3 regions of the Pseudomonas sp. D4-21 genome follow, and region 3 is predicted to be linked to each of the others. Evidence: riboswitches for the same ligand, from Rfam matches in the RefSeq annotation. Region 3 holds a riboswitch; each other region holds the start of a gene.
The links. A riboswitch is a leader RNA that binds a small molecule or an ion and turns the genes downstream of it on or off. The one in region 3 is predicted to bind cobalamin.

Region 1: it holds a riboswitch for cobalamin, as region 3 does, so the genes downstream of both, J3Q04_RS15260 (CbtB domain-containing protein) here and cobW (cobalamin biosynthesis protein CobW) in region 3, are expected to answer to the same signal.
Region 2: it holds a riboswitch for cobalamin, as region 3 does, so the genes downstream of both, cobO (cob(I)yrinic acid a,c-diamide adenosyltransferase) here and cobW (cobalamin biosynthesis protein CobW) in region 3, are expected to answer to the same signal.

What each region holds. Positions count from the first base shown of each region.
Region 1 covers NZ_CP071664.1:3,427,516-3,435,313, reverse strand. The annotation lists gene metH (methionine synthase) at 1-1,401, opposite strand, end outside; partial or broken gene J3Q04_RS15285 (hypothetical protein) at 1,556-1,738, shown strand; gene nfuA (Fe-S biogenesis protein NfuA) at 1,983-2,567, shown strand; gene cobM (precorrin-4 C(11)-methyltransferase) at 2,874-3,620, opposite strand; gene J3Q04_RS15270 (cobalamin biosynthesis protein) at 3,691-4,095, opposite strand; gene J3Q04_RS15265 (CbtA family protein) at 4,092-4,787, opposite strand; gene J3Q04_RS15260 (CbtB domain-containing protein) at 4,799-4,987, opposite strand; cobalamin riboswitch at 5,084-5,304, opposite strand; partial or broken gene J3Q04_RS15255 (pyridoxal phosphate-dependent aminotransferase) at 5,412-6,619, shown strand; gene J3Q04_RS15250 (hypothetical protein) at 6,740-7,552, shown strand; gene J3Q04_RS15245 (hypothetical protein) at 7,740-7,798, shown strand, end outside.
Region 2 covers NZ_CP071664.1:1,531,679-1,539,476, forward strand. The annotation lists gene J3Q04_RS06840 (AI-2E family transporter) at 1-680, shown strand, start outside; gene hda (DnaA regulatory inactivator Hda) at 850-1,554, shown strand; gene J3Q04_RS06850 (C40 family peptidase) at 1,767-2,393, shown strand; gene J3Q04_RS06855 (C40 family peptidase) at 2,559-3,092, shown strand; gene J3Q04_RS06860 (PQQ-dependent sugar dehydrogenase) at 3,176-4,486, opposite strand; gene J3Q04_RS06865 (hypothetical protein) at 4,672-5,256, opposite strand; cobalamin riboswitch at 5,417-5,626, shown strand; gene cobO (cob(I)yrinic acid a,c-diamide adenosyltransferase) at 5,708-6,319, shown strand; gene J3Q04_RS06875 (cobyrinate a,c-diamide synthase) at 6,316-7,728, shown strand; gene bluB (5,6-dimethylbenzimidazole synthase) at 7,725-7,798, shown strand, end outside.
Region 3 covers NZ_CP071664.1:3,311,902-3,319,699, reverse strand. The annotation lists gene J3Q04_RS14720 (glycerate kinase) at 1-1,114, shown strand, start outside; cobalamin riboswitch at 1,219-1,455, shown strand; gene cobW (cobalamin biosynthesis protein CobW) at 1,555-2,619, shown strand; gene cobN (cobaltochelatase subunit CobN) at 2,623-6,396, shown strand; gene J3Q04_RS14705 (ATP-binding protein) at 6,459-7,466, shown strand; gene J3Q04_RS14700 (vWA domain-containing protein) at 7,391-7,798, shown strand, end outside.

The DNA of each region.
Region 1 (7,798 bases), 120 kb from region 3:
CTCGACGCCTTCCTTCATGCTGATGGAGTTGACGATGCCCTTGCCCTGGATGCACTTGAGGCCCGCTTCGATCACTTCCCACTTGGAGGAGTCGATCATGATCGGCACCCGGGAAATGTCCGGTTCGCCAGCGATCAGATTGAGGAAGGTCACCATGGCCTTCTTCGAATCGAGCATGCCCTCGTCCATGTTGATGTCGATCACCTGGGCGCCGGCCTCGACTTGTTGCAAGGCCACTTCCAAGGCTTCGGTGTAGTTGTCCTCGCGGATCAGCCGGGCGAACTTGGCGGAACCGGTGATGTTGGTCCGCTCGCCGACGTTGACGAACAAGGAGCTGCGATCGATGGTGAACGGTTCCAGCCCCGACAGGCGGCACGCCCGGGGAATCTCCGGAATCTGCCGCGGCGCATAACCGGCCACGGCCTTGGCGATCGCTTCGATGTGCGCCGGAGTAGTGCCGCAGCAGCCGCCGACGATGTTAAGGAAGCCACTCTGGGCAAACTCTTCGATGACTTTGGCGGTGTCCACCGGCAGTTCATCGTATTCGCCGAATTCGTTGGGCAGGCCGGCGTTCGGGTGGGCCGATACGTGGGTGCTGGCCTTGTTCGACAGCTCTTCCAGGTAGGGACGCAATTCGCTGGCGCCGAGGGCGCAGTTCAGGCCGACCGAGATCGGCTTGGCGTGGGCTACCGAGTTCCAGAAGGCTTCGGTGGTCTGGCCGGAGAGGGTGCGGCCGGAGGCGTCGGTGATGGTGCCGGAGATCATGATCGGCAGTTCGACGCCCAGTTCTTCGTAGACACCTTGCACGGCAAAAATCGCGGCCTTGGCGTTCAGCGTGTCAAAAATGGTTTCGATCAGGATCAGGTCGGCGCCGCCTTCGATCAGGCCCTTGGTGGCTTCGGTGTAGTTCTCCACCAGTTCGTCGAAGGTCACGTTGCGGTAGCCGGGGTTGTTCACGTCCGGCGACAGCGAGCAGGTACGGCTGGTCGGGCCGAGCACGCCGGCGACGAAGCGCGGCTTGTCCGGGGTTTCCAGGGTCTTGGCGTCGGCGACCTGGCGGGCCAGGCGCGCGCCTTCCAGGTTCAATTCATAGGCCAGGCCCTGCATGCCATAGTCCGCCTGGGACACCTGGGTGGCGTTGAAGGTGTTGGTCTCGAGGATGTCGGCGCCGGCATCCAGGTAGGCTTTTTCAATCGAGCCGATCACGTCGGGGCGGGTCAGTACGAGCAAGTCGTTGTTGCCCTTGACGTCGCTTGGCCAGTCGGCGAAACGCTTGCCCCGGTAGTCCTGTTCTTCCAGTTTGTAGCTCTGGATCATCGTGCCCATGCCGCCATCGAGGATCAGGATACGTTCCTTGAGGGCTTGCTGGAGAAGATGGAGGCGAGCGCTGCGATCGGACATAGGACTACCTGGAAAAAAAGACCATTACGAAAGCCGGGATCATAGCAAACCTGTGCGGTATTTGATCATGCTGGGCTTTTGCATGAATATCGCTCATGTTTGCAAGGTGATGCCTGCCCGGTAGAATCGTCGGAGAATTCTTAGGGACCGAGACATGCCGTACCGCTTGTTATCCGGCAGTCTGTTGCTGCTGTTGTCCTTTACCGCAGCCGCCGGAAGTCCCGCTCCCGCGATTTCCTATACCCGCGACATCCAGCCGATCTTCACCGAAAAATGCGTGGCCTGCCACGCCTGCCATGACTCTGCCTGCCAGTTGAACCTGGGCAGCGATCCGGGCGTGCTCAGCAGCTATCCGAATTTCATCTTCAACATCCCCGCCGGGCAGGTGCCGGCATTTGTCGACGCCATGGAAACCGACCCCATGGAAGCAGGGTGCTGGACATGAATCGCTACCAGAATCTCTGATCGAGGCGCCTGGCGATGTGCCTTCACATCGTCGGGTTCTTTCCTGACAAAAATACTAGGACTTTGTCCGGCGCGATGATTGGCGTAAACTGCCGGCAAGCCTGCGAGGAGTTTCCATGACCGCCATTACCATTACCGATGCCGCCCACGATTACCTGGCCGACCTGCTGTCCAAGCAGAACACCCCGGGTATCGGGATCCGCATCTTCATCACCCAGCCCGGCACCCAGTACGCAGAGACGTGCATTGCCTACTGCAAGCCGGGAGAAGAAAAACCTGAAGACACCGCGCTGGGGCTCAAAAGCTTCACCGCGTACATCGATTCGTTCAGCGAAGCTTTCCTGGACGATGCGGTGGTCGACTACGCCACTGACCGAATGGGCGGCCAGCTGACCATCAAGGCACCGAACGCGAAAGTGCCGATGGTCAACGCCGACAGCCCGGTCAACGAGCGCATCAATTACTACCTGCAAACCGAAATCAACCCGGGGCTGGCCAGCCACGGCGGCCAGGTATCGTTGATCGACGTGGTGGAAGACGGCATCGCCGTGCTCCAGTTCGGCGGCGGCTGCCAGGGCTGCGGCCAGGCCGACGTCACCTTGAAGGAAGGCATCGAGCGCACGTTGCTCGAGCGCATCCCGGAACTCAAGGGCGTACGCGACGTGACCGACCACACGCAGAAAGAAAACGCCTACTACTGATAGGTGTTCGCTGCGCGCAGAACACTGTGGCGAGGGAGCTTGCTCCCGCTCGATTGCGAAGCAATCGCAAGGCAACCGGCGCGTTCTCCGTGATGGGTGCGTGGGTTACCCAGGGACCGCTTCGCGGTCCAGCGGGAGCAAGCTCCCTCGCCACAACAGCTTCGGTGATCGGCGCGTAACCTGTGGGCACCTGCCGAACCCTGTGGGAGCGAGCTTGCTCGCGATAGCGGTGGGTCAGCTTGCGATGATGTTGAATGTGCCTTTGTCATCGCGATCAAGCACGCTCCCACAAGGGACCGTGATGAGTCAGGGTCGGTAGAGATGCGCATGTCCAGCGCGGTACAGCGATGATTCGCTGAATACATCATTGCCCAACACCCGTCCCACCAGAATCAACGCCGTACGCCGATAGCCCTTGGCCCGTACCTTTTCGGCAACATCCTCCAGCGTCCCCACCACCCAATCCTGATCGGGCCACGTCGCCCGGTGAATTACCGCAATCGGACAATCGCCGCCGTAGTGGGGCAGCAGCTCATCGATGATTTTTTCCAGATGGTTGACGCCCAAGTGAATCGCCATGGTGGCGCCGTGTTGCGCCAGGCTGACCAGCTCTTCTCCCGTGGGCATGGCGGTTTTGTCCGCGTAGCGGGTCAGGATCACGCTTTGGGATATGTCTGGCAGCGTCAGCTCGGCACCGAGCAGAGCGGCGCAGGCTGAAGTGGCGGTCACGCCCGGGATGATTTCGAAAGGAATGTCCAGCTCCCGCAGGTAGCGGATCTGCTCGCCGATCGCGCCGTAAAGGCTTGGGTCGCCGGAGTGCACTCGCGCTACATCCTGACCGTTGAGGTGTGCCGACTTTATCAGATCGATGATCTGTTCCAGGTGCAGCTCGGCGCTGTTGACCACTTGTTCGGCGCGGTGGCCTTCCAGCACGGCCGTTGGCACCAGGGAGCCGGCGTAGATGATCACGGCGCAGTTGCGAATCAGCCGCTGGCCCTTGACGGTGATCAGCTCCGGATCGCCAGGGCCGGCGCCGATGAAGTAAACGGTCATGACCGGTTCCTATGCAAAGATGAGGGCGTGCATGAGCAATGCTCATGATTCGGCGAGCGATTATCGAGTGTTACAAAGCCATCGCCAATGCCAATGTCGCCTGCGGGCCTTTCTGGCGGGTAACTCGCAATCTTGCGGGCGAAACACCCAGTTGATCGGCCAGGGCGAGGGCGGCGCTTTCGGCGACGCCATGGCAACCCATATGCTCGAAAGCGATGGCTGAGCGATGGCTGAGCTGTGCTTGATAACCCGCCAGTTGTTCAGCGCTGAAACACGTCAGCGGCAGCGATAATTGCGCTGCCAACTCCAGCAGCCCCGGCTCGTCACGCTTGCGGTCAATGCTCGCCAATGCCCTTATTTCGTCGAGCGCGATACCGTGGGCCAGCAGCGCCTGCTCAAGCAATGCCCGCAACGTGCTGGCCGGGCAACCGCGCTGGCAGCCGAGGCCGACCACCAGGATCGGCCCGCCACTCATGCTTGGTCGTGAGCCTGTGCACCACGGCGGAACAGCCAGGCGCTGATCAGGCCCAAGGCCAGCCAAAACGCAACATTGGTCAATTGCGAAGCGAGCTTGAACTCACTTTCCAGCGCCTCGGGCGCGAGCATGGAATGCACGTCCGGCTGCGGGGCGCCAATGACGTGAGGAATCAGCAAGGTCGCAAGGCCCAACACTTTCAACAGCCAATGCCGACCGAACGCAATCAGGGCGATGCCCACCGCCGTGCACGCAGCGGTGCCGATCCACCACATCTGCCGTTGGGCCAGATCCGCCGCAGCAGTGCCCGGCAGTTCCGGGGGCAAGCCCAGCGTCGGCGCCAGGACGAAGGTGGCATGGCCGGCCAGGCCCCAGAGCAAACCCTGGGATGTGCGCGTCGGTTCACGCAAGGGGTACAGGCCCGCGAGCATCAGCGCAAAACCCACCGCGACCACCAGGTTGCCGCCGGTGGTGGAGAGCACGCGTTGCCAGCCGTCCTCCGGCTCCCAGGCTTGCGCGTCATGGCTGTGTGCAACCCCAGCGGCGTGTTCATGGACCTCGGCGGCCGGGGCCTTTTCGTAGGTCTCGGCTTGCTGGATCAGCGGCGATACCCAAAAACTTTGTAGAAGAGTCAGCAGCAGGGCGGCCAACAATCCACTGAAACCGGCGGTTTGCGCGATACGCTTGATCATGGTGTCGGCGCTCAATGGCACGGGAACGCGGCGCTGTGCCGTGTGTCGTGGGCTGCGTTGTGCACCGCTTCGATGTGGGAGAAACCGGCGAAATACACCAGGCCCGCGCCGAGAATCGAGGCAAGGACCGCGGCGCTCAAGCGCTGGCTCAGGGTGACGGTGCTACTGTTCGTGCGGGCGGTGCTGCTGATGGTCGACATGGCGCTTCCCTCTGGTGTCAGCGGGCGGACCGAGCGCAATGAAAACCCAGGCGAAGACTCGCCGGGATTCGAACAGCGCCCGCCCACCGCGGGTTTGTTGAAAAGAAGTCATGGGCCGGTCTCCGGGCTCACGAGGGGCAGGGCCTGAGCCTTGCCTGAAAGCGTCCCCTTCCCATGCGCATGCACAGTGGTTTCGACGCTTCACTCGCTTACCGTTGCGGGGGCAGCACCGGACTGACGTGGCCTTGAAGTAAAGCACACGATTCACCGGTTTCCCGTTTCACCCTGTGAAGGGCACCCAAACTGGCGTACAGCAGACCATGGGCGAGGGCCGGGCGTCAATGCGCAAGGCCATCCAAACGGTGGCGCGCTTCGGGATTTGAGATAGGGTTGAGCTCAATACCGCGACTCACAAGGAAATGACATGCGCTTTTCAGCCCTGACCCAACGCATCACTGGCGACGGCGCTGCCGCCTGGGCCATTCATGACCGGGCACTGGCCATGCGCGAGGAGGGCAGGGACGTGCTGTTGCTCTCGGTGGGCGATCCGGATTTCGACACACCGCCCGCCATTGTCGAGGCCGCCGTCGCCAGCCTGCGTGCCGGCGATACCCACTATTCGGACACCAGCGGCTTGTACAGCCTGCGCGCCAGCATCGCCCGGCGGCACCAACAACGCTGCGGCCAACCAGTGGGCGCGGGCCACGTTACGGTGCTGCCCGGCGCGCAATGCGGCGTCTAGTCGCGCAATGCCTGCTCGACCCTGGCGATGAAGTGATCGTCGCCGAACCGATGTACGTCACCTACGAAGCGGTATTCGGTGCCTGCGCAGCGAAAGTGGTGCCGGTGGCGGTGACGCCGGAGAACGGCTTCCGAGTCCAGCCGGCCGACGTCGCCCGGCTGATCACCCCGCGCACCCGTGCGATGCTGATCAACAGCCCCAACAACCCCTCCGGCGCCAGCCTGCCGCTGTGCACCTGGCAAGCCCTGGCGCAACTGTGCATCGAACACGATCTGTGGCTGATCAGCGATGAGGTCTACAGCGACCTGCTCTACGAAGGCGAGCACATCAGCCCGGCCGGCCTGCCGGGCATGGCCGAGCGCACAGTCACCATCAACAGCCTGTCCAAATCCCATGCCATGACCGGTTGGCGCATCGGCTGGGCCATTGGCCCCGAACCTCTCGCTGAACACCTTTCCAATCTGTCGCTGTGCATGCTGTTTGGTTTGCCGGATTTCGTCCAGTGCGGTGCCCTGGTTGCCCTTGAACGGGATCTGCCGGAAGTGGCGCAGATGCGCGCGGAGTATCGCCAACGTCGGGACTTGGTATGCGCGGCGCTTGAGGGCTGTCCAGGGCTCAAACCTGTACGACCCGATGGCGGCATGTTCGTAATGGTCGATGTGCGTGAGACGGGGCTGGATGCCCAAACGTTTGCCGAGCGGCTGCTGGACGGGTATGGCGTGTCGGTGTTGGCGGGGGAGGCGTTTGGGCCGAGTGCGGCGGGGCATATTCGGATTGGGTTAGTGATAGGTCGGATGGAACTGGCGAAGGCGTGCCAGCGAATTGCCCACTGTGCTGTGGAACAACTTAGAGAAGCCCAAGGCGTACCCGCCGAGACGCCGGCCCGATGAACGGTAGGTTGACCTGTCAGATATGACAGTAGGCAAACATATATACCCGGCGCTTAATTGAATCGTGGACTTCGTTAGGCAATGTGCGCCCGCAGCGCACTTATCCGGAGCACGATACAAATGGCACAGCCGAACGGTCAAATCACAGCTGTACCTTTGCGCATAGATGGCGTGAGTGAACTGGACCCGGAAGGCCGTATTCCGTTAGAACAACTGACTAACGGAACGACCGGAAGAATAACGCGCTGGACCGATTTTCCGGGGCAGCCCGGAATATATACGGAGCTTACGGTTTATTGGAAGCAGCCAATAAATCCACCAACAGAAACGGTAATTTTTAACAACAGATACTATCAGGTAGATGATCGACCGGAGTTTACATTTCCAATAACGCCTCAAATGATGAGCGTCGACGGTACTGCCGAAATTCGCTATCTGTTAGAGCATAGTGTTAACGGAAATTTCGATCCTTCACCGATTCGCAAACTGACGATCGATCATACACCGGTGCTTGTACCAACCTTGGCGGAGCCGACCTTTCCGGACAGCAACTTATGGGGTTATCTCAATTGCACTTCGCCCGTGCCAATCTGGGAAAAGGTCAGGGTGGCGATAGCGCCTGAATCGATTTTCAATGGGCAGGACGAATGTGTTCTTGAGTGGCAGGGATTTAGCACTTTGAATGGCAGCCCTCCGGCACTGACGCCCATCTACGAGTTTCGCAAAACGATAAGTGACAGCGAAGCGGCCTATGGATTTGTCATGGAAATCCCTTTCGTACCCTATGTAAAGCCTATGGTGGATAGCGATTCCGGCATTGCTCAGTACACGATTTATCGAAATGGAATTCCTAAAGGTCGGTCGAAGAAAGGTTTGGTCAAGATCGATCGAGTCATTCCGGGCGAGACGGAGCCTTGTGGCGGATTTGTCTAAGATAGCAAAGGTGCATGAGGTATGAGGTAGACGGAACTTCGAGAGCGGTGCTTTCTTTTATAGTCTCGGCAGACGTTAAGGATTTGCGCTGCATTCGATTCGGTGGCGTGGTGACGATTGAATCTCTTTGAGATTTGAAGATGTCTCGTTCAGTTCAGTTCAGTTTATAGTTTATGGAGAAATAAAAATGACCAGTACAAGTACAAGTCCCAACGGTGAAGTATTAACGCTGAAGCAGATTGCTGA
Region 2 (7,798 bases), 1.8 Mb from region 3:
AGACCACCGACATCGTCGGCGTGGTGTTGAGCCAGGCCACGGCTTCGAGCCTGGCGTTGATCGGCTGGCTGGCGAACCTGGTGCTCATTCCGGTGGTAGCTTTCTATCTGCTGCGCGACTGGGACCTGATGATGGCCAAGATCCGCAGCCTGCTGCCGCGTCACCGTGAAGAACGCATCATGACGCTCACCGGCGAATGCCATGAAGTGTTGGGGGCGTTCGTGCGCGGGCAACTGCTGGTCATGGTCGCGCTGGGCTTTATTTATGCGGCGGGGTTGATGCTGGTAGGGCTGGAGCTGGGGTTGCTGATTGGCATGATCGCCGGATTGGCGGCCATCGTGCCCTACATGGGCTTCGTCATTGGAATTGGCGCGGCGTTGATCGCCGGACTCTTCCAGTTTGGCGGGGACCTGTATCCCATGGTTGGTATCGTGGCGGTGTTCATGGTCGGGCAGGCCCTGGAAGGCATGGTGCTGACGCCGTTGCTGGTGGGTGATCGTATTGGCCTGCATCCGGTGGCGGTGATCTTTGCGATCCTGGCGGGGGGCGAGCTGTTCGGCTTTACCGGGATCCTGCTGGCGCTGCCGGTGGCGGCGGTGATCATGGTGCTGGTGCGGCATATGCACGATCTGTACAAGGATTCGGACATCTACAGCGGCGTTGAAGACCCCGAACTGTAGGTTAAATCCAGGGCGGGACGTCAGGGGAACTGACGCTTCGCTCCCTTGTCGCTGCAAACCTTTGATTTTGCTCGTGGTCCGGCGCATTGTGCGGTCTGCGTCACGGGTATAAACTTTGCAAACTTTACACAGAGGCCACTAATGGTTCCTTTGGAGCCGTTCAGTCAGCATGAAACCGATTCAGCTGCCCCTTGGTGTGCGTCTGCGTGATGACGCCACCTTTATCAACTACTACCCAGGCGCCAATGCCGCTGCACTCGGCTATGTCGAGCGGCTTTGCGAAGCCGACGCTGGCTGGACCGAAAGCCTGATCTACCTATGGGGCAAGGACGGAGTAGGGCGCACGCACCTTTTGCAGGCCGCCTGCTTGCGGTTCGAGCAGCTAGGCGAGCCGGCCGTCTACCTGCCGTTGGCGGAACTGATGGATCGCGGCGTTGAAATCCTCGACAACCTCGAGCAGTACGAACTGGTCTGCCTGGATGACCTGCAGGCCGTGGCCGGCAAGGCGGACTGGGAAGAGGCGCTGTTTCATTTGTTCAACCGACTGCGCGACAGCGGCCGACGCCTGTTGATCGCCGCATCGACCTCGCCACGGGAATTGCCGGTGAAGCTGGCGGACCTGAAATCGCGCCTGACCCTGGCGCTGATTTTCCAGATGCGTGCGCTTTCCGATGAGGACAAGCTACGGGCATTGCAACTGCGTGCTTCGCGACGTGGCCTGCACCTGACCGACGAGGTTGGTCATTTCATCCTCACCCGCGGCACGCGCAGCATGAGCGCGTTGTTCGAGTTGCTCGAACGCCTCGACCAGGCATCGCTCCAGGCCCAGCGCAAGCTGACTATTCCTTTTTTGAAAGAAACCTTGGGATGGTAGAACCACTATTCGTAGTGGCTGATGGCCTGCTCTGAATGCGACAAAACCCGCGGTCCTGCTGAACGGCAGGCCACGTGATGTTCAAAATGGGCTTAAGCGCTTAGATGTAAACGCAAAACCGAGAAGTCACATTTGCATCGATTGAATTTGCAAATGAGGTTGATAGAAGGCATAGTCTCGCCATCTTTACTACTTCAGCCACGGTCGTGCCCATGCTCAGTCGCTTCGCACCCCTCGTGCCTCTCGCACTCGTTACCCTGTTGTTCGGTTGCGCTGCCCACTCTCCAGTGTCCCAGCAAGCGCAGCAACCCCAAGTCAAGAGTTCTGTAACTGCCCAATCTTCCTCCGTTGCGTTCCAGGAAGAAGTGGCCTCCGATAAAGAGCTGGCAGACTTCGCCGGCAGCAAGCCTTATCAGCTTCCGGTGCTGGCGGACAGCATCCTGGAACGCGGCATGTCCTTGATTGGCACTCGTTACCGTTTTGGCGGTACCTCCGAGGCCGGCTTCGATTGCAGTGGCTTCATCGGTTACCTGTTTCGTGAAGAGGCGGGCATGAACCTGCCCCGTTCCACCCGCGAAATGATCAACGTAAATGCCCCGCTGGTTGCTCGCAACCAGCTTGAGCCTGGCGACCTGTTGTTTTTCAGCACCAATGGTCGTCGCGGTCGGGTCAGTCACGCCGGTATCTACCTGGGCGACAACCAGTTCATCCACTCCAGCAGCCGCCGCAGCGGTGGGGTGCGAATCGACAGCCTGGGCGACAGCTACTGGAGCAAGACCTTCATCGAAGCCAAGCGTGCCCTTGCCATGGCACCGACCGTGGTCACGGCTCGCAAGTAAGCGCACAGTTTGTAGGGCAAACTTAAAGTCTTACTTGAAGTTTGTCCCATAGCCGCTAGAATCCTAGATCATTGATTGATGGCAATCCGCCTGCGTACTACGCGGGCGGATTTGTTTCCATCTCCACGGCAGAAAAGCCGCATCCAGATCAGGATTGTTCCGCATATGTCGACGTCGGCCCGCCTCGTTCTGATTGTTCTTGCCGCGCTGCTAAGCGCCTGCGCCAGTCGCACCCCACCGCCCGCGCCGGTGCGGGCTCCAGTGGTATTCGCACCCTCCCAGACTTTTTCTCCCGCCGCTGAAGACGTGCTTTTCCGTGCGCTGGGCTTGGTGGGGACGCCCTATCGTTGGGGTGGCAACACGCCGGACTCAGGTTTCGATTGCAGCGGTTTGATCGGCTATGTGTACCGTGACGCTGCCGGGATCTCTTTGCCGCGTTCCACCCGCGAAATGATCAGCATGCACGCGCCAGAGGTCGGCAAAGATGCGTTGCAGACGGGCGACCTGGTGTTCTTCGCCACCAATGGTGGATCCCAGGTCAGCCATGCCGGGATTTATGTAGGGGAGGGACGTTTCGTCCACGCACCGGCCACCGGCGGCACGGTCAAGCTCGACAGTCTGTCCAAGGCCTATTGGCAGAAGGCCTACCTCGGTGCCAAGCGGGTGTTGCAACCGGAACATCTGGCGCGTAATCCCTGACCCTGACGATTGATTTTTTGCGACGCTGGATCGCTCTTGTGGCGAGGTAGCTTGCTCCCTCGCCACGGGGATCGGTTTGAGCGTTAATTTTTCGATACCCGCCAGATCTTGTTCCCTACGTCATCAGCCACCAACAACCCACCTTGTTTATCGATCACCACGCCCACCGGCCGCCCCTGGGCTTTTTCGTCTGCGTTGAGGAAACCGGTCAGCACGTCCACGGGCTGGCCCACGGGTTTGCCGGCATTGAACGGGACGAAGATTACTTTGTAACCACTGTGGGGCTTGCGGTTCCAGGAGCCGTGTTGCCCGATGAAGGCGCCTTCTGTAAACGGCGCGGGCAATGTGCTGCCTTCGGCGAAGGTCAGGCCCAATGAAGCCGTATGAGGGCCGACGGCATAGTCGGGAGCAATGGCCTTGGCCACAAGTTCGGGATTTTGCGGCTCGACGCGCACGTCGATGTTCTGCCCGTAGTAGCTGTACGGCCAGCCATAAAAGCCGCCGTCCTTCACCGAGGTGATGTAGTCCGGCACCAAGTCGCTGCCGATCTCATCCCGTTCGTTGACCGCCGTCCACAGGGCGCCGCTGCGAGGCTCCCAGGCCAGGCCGTTGGGGTTGCGCAGCCCTGAGGCGAAGATGCGGTGACTGCCGGTGGCCCGATCCACCTCCCAGATGGCCGCGCGGCCTTCTTCCGCGTCCATGCCATTTTCCGCGACGTTGCTGTTGGAGCCGGTCGTGACGTACAACTTGCTACCGTCCCGGCTGGCAATGACGTTCTTGGTCCAGTGGTGGTTGAGGGGGCCGCCGGGCAAATCGACAACCTTGGTGGGTTGCGCCTTTATTTGCGTATCGCCTTCCTTGTAAGGGAAACGGATCAACCGGTCGGTGTCGGCCACATAGAGGTCATTGCCCACAAGCGTCATGCCGAACGGGGAATTGAGGTTTTCCAGGAAAATCGTCCGGGTTTCGGCGACGCCGTCGTGATTGGCGTCCCGCAGCAGGGTGATGCGATTGGGGCTGGGGACGCCAGCGCCGGCGCGGTCCATGACTTTCTTCATGACCCAGCCACGAATGCCTTGGGTATCGTCGGGCTTGGGGGGAGCGTTGGTTTCGGCCACCAGCACATCGCCGTTGGGTAGCACGTAAAGCCAGCGCGGATGATCCAGGCCTTCGGCAAAGGCAACCACCTTCAGGCCTGGGGCCGGGGTTGGCTTGGCGCCGTCCGGCCATCCGATGGCTTCAGCGATGTTCACCGTGGGCATCAGGGTCTTGTTCGGCTCGGGCAGTTTCGGTGACGGGCCGATGCCGTCGGAAACCTGCAATGTCGACGACTCGCCGCAAGCGACAAGCCCTGTAGCAAGGGCGGCGATCAACAGGTGATTTGGCTTGAGCATGCGGACTTCCCTATGAGTGCATGTGATTACTCATAGAGAAGCGTAGACGTGGGATGGTTCAACGGTGGGTCGACCCGCCTGGCAAACGAATTTCCTGAGGGAGCGAGCCTGCTCGCGAAAGCAGGTCAACCTGGCAGTGAAATGCGGGTTGCTCCCCCGTCTAGCGAGCAGGCTCGCTGCCACAATCAACCATGAGCCTGCTTGAACAGCACCGCGACCCCTGGGTGATAGTGTCCGGCCTCGTTGCGCAACTTGCGGTAGGCATAAGGGAAGTACCAGGCCACGGCGCAGGTGTTTTCCTTTTGCAGGTCATCGATCATGTCCTGCAACTCTTCTGGCGTCGCGCTTTGCTGGGCTTTTTGCGGGGCGATGAACAGGCAACCCAGTTTCAGGTCGCTGGCGTAGCTGATCCGCTTGGCGTCGCTGGTGGCTTCCAGCAACGGTTGGGTCAGGTTCAGGTTGTTGACCTTCGGCCAGCGCTGCGTGCTCTGGATGTAGGCGCGTTCATCGCTGCTGGCAATCAACAGATCGGCGCTGACATTACGTTCGCCTTCTTCATTCTGCTTGCGAGTCGCTGCGTCCTGCAGCGTGACCATCTCCGCCATCCAGGCTGCGGCCGACAGCAGACCGAGATTGGCTTTTTCATTGTGCCAATAGGGTGTGTCGTTATCGCCGCGCACGGCGTTGTAGCGGTCGATACAATCGAACCAGCGTTCCAGCACCGGGCGCAGGAATTCCAGTTTCGGATTGCTGATGATCATGCCTTGCATCGCATTTGCCCTCTTGTTCTTGTGATATCGGGTCGTAGTGTCTCTTTGATATCACTTGCCGCAGGATCACACAAGATTGACGTCAGCTTATTGATCCCGGCCAATATCCATTGCGCTGCCCATCGCGGCTTTAATTGACGCTCAACCCCCAACCCTCTAACCTTCGCGGCTTGTTTCAGGTGCTCTATGGCAATGGCCGATAGGGTGAAACAGGGAAGCCGGTGCGTGCACACAAACCCGGCGCTGCCCCCGCAACGGTAGATGAGTCAAGGCTGCGTATAGGCCACTGTGTCGCATGACATGGGAAGGCGCACAGCCAGGCGTTACGCCGCTCATGAGCCCGGAGACCGGCCTGATTCATCCAACGGCATCACGGTGGGCGATGCCAGGCTCGTTGCCGTCCTTTTTTATGCCCGCCCGCCGTTATCCAGTCCCAACGGAGAGCTCCCCCATGACCGACACGCCCGATCGCGACGAACGCCACCTGGCGCGCATGCTGCGCAAGAAAGCCGTGATTGACGAGCGCATCGCCAATTCGCCCAACGAGTGCGGCCTTCTGCTGGTGCTGACCGGCAACGGCAAGGGCAAGAGCAGTTCTGCGTTCGGCATGCTGGCCCGGGCCATGGGGCACGGCATGCAATGTGGCGTGGTGCAATTCATCAAGGGTCGCAACAGCACCGGCGAGGAGCTGTTTTTCCGCCGCTTCCCGGAGCAGGTGCGCTTCCATGTCATGGGAGAGGGCTTTACCTGGGAAACCCAGGATCGCCAGCGCGACATTGCCGCCGCCGAAGCCGCGTGGGCGGTGTCCCGTGAGTTGCTCAGCGACCCGTCCATTGGGCTGGTGGTGCTCGACGAACTGAACATCGCCCTCAAGCACGGTTACCTCGACCTGGATCAGGTCTTGAGTGATCTGCAGGCTCGTCCGCCCATGCAACATGTGATCGTGACAGGCCGCGGCGCCAAGCCCGAGATGATCGAGCTGGCCGACACCGTGACCGAAATGGGCATGATCAAGCACGCTTTCCAGGCCGGGATAAAGGCGCAGAAAGGCGTCGAACTGTGAGCCGAGTGTCGACCGCCAGCCGCCATTGCCCGGCGGTCTTGATTGCCGCCCCGGCTTCAGGCCAGGGCAAGACCACCGTCACCGCGGCTCTGGCCCGGTTGCACCGCAACCAGGGGCGCAAGGTGCGCGTGTTCAAGTGTGGTCCCGACTTCCTCGATCCAATGATCCTTGAGCGAGCCAGTGGCGCGCCGGTCTATCAGTTGGACATGTGGATGGTCGGAGAGCAGGAAAGTCGCCGGTTGTTGTGGGAAGCCGCCGCAGAAGCGGACCTGATTTTGATTGAAGGCGTGATGGGGCTGTTCGACGGCACACCGTCTAGCGCCGACCTGGCCCGGCATTTCGGCGTGCCGGTGCTGGCGGTTATCGATGGCACGGCCATGGCCCAGACATTCGGTGCCTTGGCCTTGGGCCTGGCACGGTATCAGCCGGATTTGCCCTTCGCTGGGGTCTTGGCCAATCGGGTCGGCACCTTGCGCCACGCGCAATTGCTCGAAGGGAGCCTGACCGAAGGCTTGCGCTGGTACGGCGCGCTTTCGCGGGAAACCGGCATCGAGCTGCCGAGCCGCCATCTTGGTCTGGTGCAGGCCAGCGAATTGAATGACCTGGACGTGCGTCTCGATGCCGCCGCCGAGGCGCTGGCGGGCAGTTGTGAAGTAGCATTGCCGCCTTCGGTGGAGTTCGCGGCGCCGGAACTGACGGCCGTTGAGCGGTGGCTCGACGGCGTCCGCATTGCCGTGGCCCGTGACGAGGCATTTGCCTTTACCTATGGCGCCAGCCTCGATCTGCTGCAAGCCATGGGCGCGCAGTTGAGTTTCTTTTCGCCGATCCACGACACCCAATTGCCCGAGGCGGACAGCCTCTATCTACCCGGTGGATATCCCGAGCTGCACCACGTTGCCCTGGCGCAAAACGCGCCCATGCTGGCGGCGATCCGTGCCCACCATGCATCCGATAAACCCTTGCTCGCCGAATGCGGCGGCATGCTGTATCTGCTCGATTCACTCACCGACGTCGACGGCACGCGCGCCGAACTGGTGGGTATGTTGAGCGGCGATGCGCAGATGCAAAAACGCTTGGCGGCCCTCGCGCTGCAATCGGTGGATCTGCCGGAAGGCAACCTGCGCGGGCATACCTATCATCATTCCTTGACCAGCACCACGCTTGAGCCGATTGCCCGTGGGCATAGCCCCAATGGCGGGCGAGGGGCGGAGGCGGTTTTCCGACAAGGGCGGATGACGGCTTCGTACGTGCATTTTTATTTTCCGTCCAATCCGAGGGCGACTGCCGCTTTGTTTGCGCCGGACCGAGAAGCAGCCTTCGCGAACAGGCTCGCTCTCACAGGGGATGGTGTGATCTCCAGTACGACGCCTGCCAGTGTGGGAGCGAGCCTGCTCGCGAATCGGCCATGACAGACAGCACTTTTTCCCAGGCCGAACGCGAGGCCGTCTACCGCGCCATCGCCGAACGCCGAGACATGCG
Region 3 (7,798 bases):
CTCGTTCAAGGACAGCCTCAGCGCCCAGGCCGTGGCGGACGCCATCGCAGGAGGGCTGGCCGAGGTCTGGCCGGACGCGCAGCTGATCAAGTGCCCAATGGCCGATGGCGGCGAGGGAACGGTGGAGGCGGTGCTCGCGGCCTGCGATGGCCAATGGCGCGAGGCGCGGGTCCGTGGCCCGCTGGGCGCCGCTGTCCAAGCCCGCTGGGGCTGGTTGCCCGACAGCCGCACGGCGATCATCGAGATGGCCGAGGCCAGCGGCCTGCAACTGGTGCCGCCGGGACAGCGCGACGCTTGTTCCAGCAGCACCTATGGCACTGGCGAACTGATCCGCGCCGCTTTGGATGAAGGGGCGAGCCGAGTCATCCTGGCGATCGGTGGCAGCGCCACCAACGACGGCGGCGCCGGGGCGATGCAGGCACTGGGCGTGGCGTTGCTGGACGACCAGGGCCAAGCCCTGCCCCCCGGCGGCCTGGCCTTGGGCAAACTGGCGCGTATCGACCTTGGCGACCTGGACCCGCGCCTGGCCGGCGTGTGCTTCGAGATTGCCGCCGATGTCGACAACCCCCTTTGCGGTGCCCATGGCGCTTCAGCCGTGTTCGGCCCGCAGAAAGGCGCCTCCGCCGAGCAGGTGCAACAACTGGACCGGGCGCTGGGGCACTTTGCTGAACATTGTGCCCAGGTGTTGAACCGCGACGTTCGCGACGAACCCGGCAGCGGTGCCGCTGGCGGCCTGGGGTTTGCCGCCAAGGCGTTCCTCCAGGCGCAGTTTCGTACCGGCGTGGAAGTCGTCGCGCAATTGACCGGCCTGGCCGCTGCGATCGACGGCGCCGACCTGGTGATCACCGGCGAAGGCCGTTTCGACGCCCAGACCCTGCGTGGCAAGACGCCGTTTGGCGTAGCCCGTATCGCCCAGCGGCGCGGCGTACCGGTGGTGGTCATCGCCGGCACGCTGGGGGAGGGCTACGAAGCGCTTTATGAGCACGGCATCGATGCCGCGTTTGCCCTGGCGAATGGGCCGATGACGCTACAAGAAGCTTGCGCCGATGCGCCACGCCTGCTGGCCGAGCGGGCCCAGGACATCGCCCGGCTCTGGCGAGTGGCGGCGCGCTGACTTGCCCTTGGGGCAGTCGCCAGGACGCATCAGTCGTCGGAGATTGCCTTGGGACATTGACCCGCCCGCACACCCTGCGTAGCCTTGCGCCTTCGAGGTTCTTCGGCACGCGCCGAAGCTAGGGTCTGTATGAAATGTTCGCGTACAGAGCCTGAGAAGGGAACGCGGTCCAAGCCGCGGCTGCCCCCGCAACTGTGAACGGTGCTGTTTCTGCAAGGCCACTGTGCTAGCCCTATACAACGGGCACACGGGAAGGCGCAGCAAAATGTCAGTCCCGGCTTTGAAAAAAGCCGATTTGGCCCGCCGTCAGCCAGGAGACCTGCCTCGACAACAGATTCTCACTACAACCGGGCGGGGTGATCCGGTGGCGAAATCTTCCGCGCGCGCCTGTGCCAGTGGTTGTCGTCCCGTTTGCCCGCCACCTTGCCAAAGGGCATCCGATGAAAACACTGGCCAAACTCCCCGTCACCATCGTCACCGGTTTCCTCGGGTCGGGTAAGACCACCTTGCTGCGGCACATGCTCGACAACGCCCAAGGCCGACGTATCGCGGTCATCGTCAATGAGTTCGGCGAACTGGGCATTGACGGGGAGATCCTCAAGCAGTGCTCCATCGGTTGCACCGAAGAAGAAGCCAACGGCCGCGTCTATGAACTGGCCAACGGCTGCCTGTGCTGCACCGTGCAGGAAGAGTTCTTTCCGGTGATGCGTGAGTTGGTGGCGCGTCGCGGCGACCTCGACCACATCCTCATCGAAACCTCCGGCCTGGCCTTGCCCAAGCCGCTGGTCCAGGCCTTCCAGTGGCCGGAAATCCGCAGCGCCTGCACCGTCGATGCGGTCATCACCGTGGTCGATAGCCCGGCCGTGGCCGCGGGCACCTTCGCCGCGTTCCCGGTCAAGGTCGATGCCCAGCGCAAGCTGGACCCGAACCTGGACCATGAATCACCCCTGCACGAGCTGTTCGCCGATCAACTGGCGAGCGCCGACCTGGTGATCCTCAACAAAGCCGACCTGATCAACCCCGAGGACCTGGCCAAAGTCCGCCTGGAAGTCGCCGAAGAGCTGCCGCCAGCGGTCAAGGTCATCGAAGCCAGCAACGGTCGCCTGCCGCTGGACGTGTTGATCGGCCTGGGCGCGGGCTCCGAGGAACACATCGACAGCCGCCACAGCCATCACGACCACCACCATGACGGCGATGACGACGACCACGATCACGATGCCTTCGATTCGATTTCCATCGAACTGCCCCAAGCTGACGAAAGCCTGCTGCTGGACGCGCTGACGCAACTGGTAATTCAGCATGACGTGTTGCGGGTCAAGGGCTTCGCGGCCATCCCGAACAAGCCGATGCGCCTGTTGATCCAAGGTGTGGGCACGCGCTTCGACAAGCACTTCGACCGCCAGTGGGGCGCCGATGAAGCGCGCGTCACACGTCTGGTGCTGATCGGCCAGGCCCTGGACGCCGGGCTGCTCGAAGCGCAGTTGCGCGCCGCCCTCAGCGTCTAAACCATGCACCTGCTCAGGACCCAGCCCGGTGGTTTCGTGTCGGATGACAACATCGCCGACCTCGGGCAAACCCCCGCCGAGCTGGTGATCCTGTGCAGCGGCGATTCCAGCCTGGCGCTGCTGGCAGAAGCGGCGCGGCAGTTGCCGGACGATTTTCCGCAGTTTCGCCTCGCCAACCCGATGCACGTGCAGAACCACGCCTCGGTGGATCTGTACGTTGAAGATGTATTGCGCCACGCCAAGGTCGTCCTGCTGTCGTTGCACGGTGGCATCGGCTATTGGCGCTACGGCATCGAGCGCCTGGTGGAACTGGCCGGGCGCGGGGTGAAATTGATCCTGGTGCCGGGGGACGACCGTCCGGACCCGGAGCTCAGCGATCTGAGCAACGTGTCCGCCGAGCACCGCGATCGGCTCTGGCAGTTTCTTCGTCAAGGCGGATTGGAAAACGCCCTTAACCTGTTCCGTCACCTGGGCAGCCAATGGTTTGGCCGCGATTATCCGTGGGGCGAGCCCCAGCCCCTGGCGCGCACGGCGATCTATCACCCGGAAAAAACCAACGCGACCCTGAATGATTGGCAAGCGGACTGGCGGGCAGGCGATCCCGTAGCGGCGCTGTTGTTTTATCGCTCCCACCTGCAAGCCGCGAACACCGCGTTCATCGACGTGTTCTGCCAGCGGCTGCAAGCGGCGGGGCTCAACCCTTTGCCGATCGCCGTGGCGAGCCTCAAGGAACCCGGTTGTCTGGCACAGGTGGAAGACTGGCTGGACGAAGTGGCAACGGGGGTTATTCTCAACACCACCGGTTTTGCACAATCGAGTCCGGAAGCGCCGCACCTGCGGCCGTTTCGCCGCGATATCCCGGTGATCCAGGCGATCTGCGCCCAGGACAACGAACCCGGCTGGCGCGCCAGCGAACAAGGCCTGGGCCCACGAGACCTGGCGATGCACATCGCCTTGCCGGAACTGGACGGGCGAATCATCAGCCGGCCCATCAGTTTCAAGGACCTGGCCTGGCGCAGCGAGCGCAGCCAGAGCGATGTAGTCTGCTACCGGGCGGTACCCGAACGCATGGATTTTGTCGCTGGAATGGCCCGCCGCTGGACCACCCTGGCGCGCCTGCCCAACGGCGAAAAGCGCGTGGCGCTGATCCTGGCCAACTACCCGACCCGGGACGGACGCATCGGCAACGGCGTCGGCCTGGACACGCCAGCGGCGGCGCTGAATATTCTGCGGGCGATGCAGGCCGAGGGTTATCCGCTGACCACCGAGCTGCCGGCCAGCGGCACCGCGCTGATCCGGCAGTTGCTCGGCGGCGTCACCAACGACCTGGACAGCCTCGACCTGCAGCCTTGTCATCAGAGCCTGGCCGTCGACGCGTACCGGGCCCTGTTCGACGCGCTGCCCGAGGCCAATCGCCAAGCGGTGCTGGACCGTTGGGGCGCACCCGAGCAGGACCCGATGTTCCGTGACGGACGCTTGATGATCGCCGGCCTGCGCCTGGGCCTGACGTTCGTCGGCATTCAGCCGGCGCGGGGGTATCAGGTCGATCCGAGCGCGGTGTACCACGACCCGGACCTGGTGCCGCCCCATGGCTACCTCGCGTTCTATTTCTGGTTGCGCCACACCTACGGCGCTCACGCCGTGATCCACGTCGGCAAGCACGGTAACCTCGAATGGCTGCCGGGCAAGGGCGTCGGGCTGTCGGAAAACTGCTGGCCGGACGCGCTGCTTGGGCCGCTGCCAAACATCTATCCGTTCATCGTCAACGACCCGGGCGAGGGCGCTCAGGCCAAGCGGCGTACCCAGGCGGTGATCATCGACCACCTGATGCCACCGCTGACCCGCGCCGAAACCTACGGGCCGCTGCGCAACCTGGAGCTGCTGGCTGACGAATACTACGAGGCGCAATTGCTCGATCCGCGCCGCGCCAGGGAATTGCAACGGGACATCCTGGCCCTGGTGCGCGAGACGCATATCGACCGCGAGCTGCAACTCGACGCCGGCCTCGACAGCGACGCCGACGCGGCGATCTGGCTGCCGCGCCTGGACACCTACCTGTGCGACCTGAAGGAATCGCAGATTCGCGATGGCCTGCATATTTTTGGCGAGTCGCCGAGCGGACGGCTGCGCATCGACACCTTGCTGGCATTGCTGCGCATTCCCCGTGGCGACGGCAAGGGCGCCCAGTCGAGCCTGCTGCGGGCCCTGGCCAAGGCGTTCGGGTTGGGCTTCGATCCGCTCGATTGCACCTTGGCCGAGCCTTGGGCCGGCGAGCGTCCCGAGGCTTTGCGCGACGTCAGCGATGAGCCCTGGCGCACCGTCGGCGACAGCCGTGAGCGTCTGGAGCTGTTCGCGGCGCGACTGATCGAGCAAGCCTTGGCCGGCGATATCGCGCAGCTCGACGCGCCGGGGTGGGAGACGGTGCACGGCATCATCGACCACCTGCGTGCCGTCGTCGCGCCACGCCTGGATGCCTGTGGCTCGGCGGAAATGGGCGGCTTGCTCGACGCATTGGGCGGGCGTTTCGTACCGGCCGGCCCCAGTGGCGCGCCGAGTCGCGGACGATTGGATGTGCTGCCCACCGGGCGCAACTTCTTCTCCGTCGACGTGCGCAACTTGCCCTCCACCACGGCGTGGCGCATCGGTTTTCAGTCGGCGAGCCTGATTCTGGAGCGGCACCTGCAAGACCACGGCGATCACCTGCGCCAGCTCGGCCTGTCGGTGTGGGGCACCGCCACCATGCGCACCGGCGGCGACGACATTGCCCAGGCCATGGCGCTGATGGGCGTGCGTCCGGTGTGGGCCACGGGCAGCCAGCGGGTCGACGATTTCGAGATCCTGCCGTTGAGCCTGCTGGACCGGCCTCGGGTGGATGTGACGTTGCGGGTGTCCGGGTTCTTCCGGGACGCCTTCGCCAATCTGATCCGCTTGTTCGATGCGGCGGTGCAAGCCGTAGCGGCCCTGGATGAACCCGATGACATGAACCCGCTGGCGGCCAAAGTGCGTGCCGAGCGCGAAGCCTTGCTGCAATCGGGCTTGCCCATGGAAGACGCGGCGCGCCAGGCCGGCTGGCGGATTTTCGGCGCCAAGCCCGGCGCCTATGGGGCGGGCGTACAAGGGGCCATCGACGGTCGGCTCTGGCAGAGTCGCGAAGACCTCGCCGAGGTGTACCTCAACTGGGGCGGTTATGCATATGGTGCGGGCGACGAAGGCACCGCCGCGCGGGCGCAATTTTCCCGGCGCCTGAGCCAGGTGCAAGCGGTGTTGCAGAACCAGGACAACCGTGAGCACGACCTGCTCGATTCCAACGATTACTACCAATTCCAGGGCGGCATGCTCGCAGCCGTGGAAACCCTCAGCGGCGAAACCGCCGCCAGTTATAACGGCGATCACAGCCAACCGGATCTGCCGAAGATCCGTACCTTGAAAGAAGAACTCAACCGAGTCATCCGTTCCCGCGCGGCCAATCCGAAGTGGATCGACGGGGTCAAGCGTCATGGCTACAAAGGCGCGTTCGAACTGGCGGCGACGGTGGACAACCTGTTCGCCTTCGACGCCACCACCCAGTTGATCGAAGACCACCAGTACGCCTTGCTGGCCGATGCCTATCTGCTCGATCCGCATACCCGTGACTTCGTCCGGCAGCACAACCCCGACGCCCTGCGGGACATGACCGAGCGCATGCTCGAAGCGCAGCAGCGGGGGATGTGGCAGGCGCCGGGGGATTATCGCGAGGCGCTGGAAAACCTGCTGCTGGACATCGAAGAAGATGGCTGACTTACCGATGGATGACGGCCGCTGGTGGCGAGGGAGCTCCCTACATTGATGAGATATCTCATATGACCGACACCCCACATTTCCCCCTCGCCGCCGTGGTCGGCGCCGATGCGCTGAAACTGGCCCTGTGCCTGGCGGCCATCGATCCGAAGATCGGCGGCGTGCTGATCGAAGGCCCGCGCGGGATGGCCAAGTCCACCCTGGCCCGGGGCCTTGCGGATATGTTGGCCAGCGGTCAGTTCGTGACCTTGCCCCTTGGCGCCACCGAGGAGCGGCTGGTGGGCACCCTCGACCTGGACGCGGCATTGGGGCAAGGGCGCGCGCAGTTTTCCCCGGGGGTGCTGGCCAAGGCCGACGGCGGCGTGTTGTACGTCGATGAGGTGAACCTGTTGCCTGATCACCTGGTGGACCTGCTATTGGATGTCGCCGCCAGCGGCACCAACCTGATCGAGCGCGACGGTATTTCCCACCGGCATCCGGCGCGTTTCGTGTTGATCGGTACGATGAACCCGGAAGAAGGCGAACTGCGTCCGCAACTGCTCGACCGCTTCGGCCTCAACGTGGCCCTCGATGGCCACACCGCACCGGCCGAGCGCGGGCAGATCATCCGTCGCCGCCTGGATTTCGACAACGACCCGGCGGCGTTTTGCGCCGAGTGGGAGCCGGCCCAGCAGCGGTTGCGTGAACGCTGCGAACAGGCCCGCGCAGGCTTGGCCCAAATCCCCCTGGATGACGCGGCGCTGGGGCAGATCACCGAGCGTTGCTTTGCCTGCGGAGTCGATGGGTTGCGCGCCGACCTGGTCTGGCTGCGGGCTGCCCGCGCGCATGCCGCCTGGCGTGGCGCGCACGCCATCGCTGCTGAAGACATCGATGCCGTTGCCGAATTTGCCCTGCGTCATCGCCGCCGCGAGCACGCCGCTCCGCCCCCCGCGCCAAACCAGGCCCCACCTTCGAACCCGAATGAAACCAGCCAACCCAGCGAAGGCCAAGGCCAATGGGGCGACCTGCCGCCCCGGGCGTTGCCGACCGGCGCCCGACGAGACGTGCCGAGCTGGCCAAAAAAGCCCTAGGCATTCGCCCCCGTTCGCCGTCGGGGGCGAATGCCAGACCCCGTCCGGGACGTCTGGACCATGGGCGCCAAGGCCACGGCAAAGCAGCGTCCAACGGTGTGGTGGACTGGCCGGGCACGCTGCTAAAGGGGCGTCCGCGCCTGGCTGCGGACCTGCGTTTCAAATCGCGGCAGCGTTCAGCCCATGAACTTTGGTTGGTGATTGTCGACGCATCGGCCTCGACCCGTCGCCATCGGGCCTTGAGCGACGGCAAGGGCCTGCTGGCGCAACTGTTCGACGAGGCCTACCGACAACGCGCACGGTTGGCGCTGTTGACGGCCAGCGGCGCCACG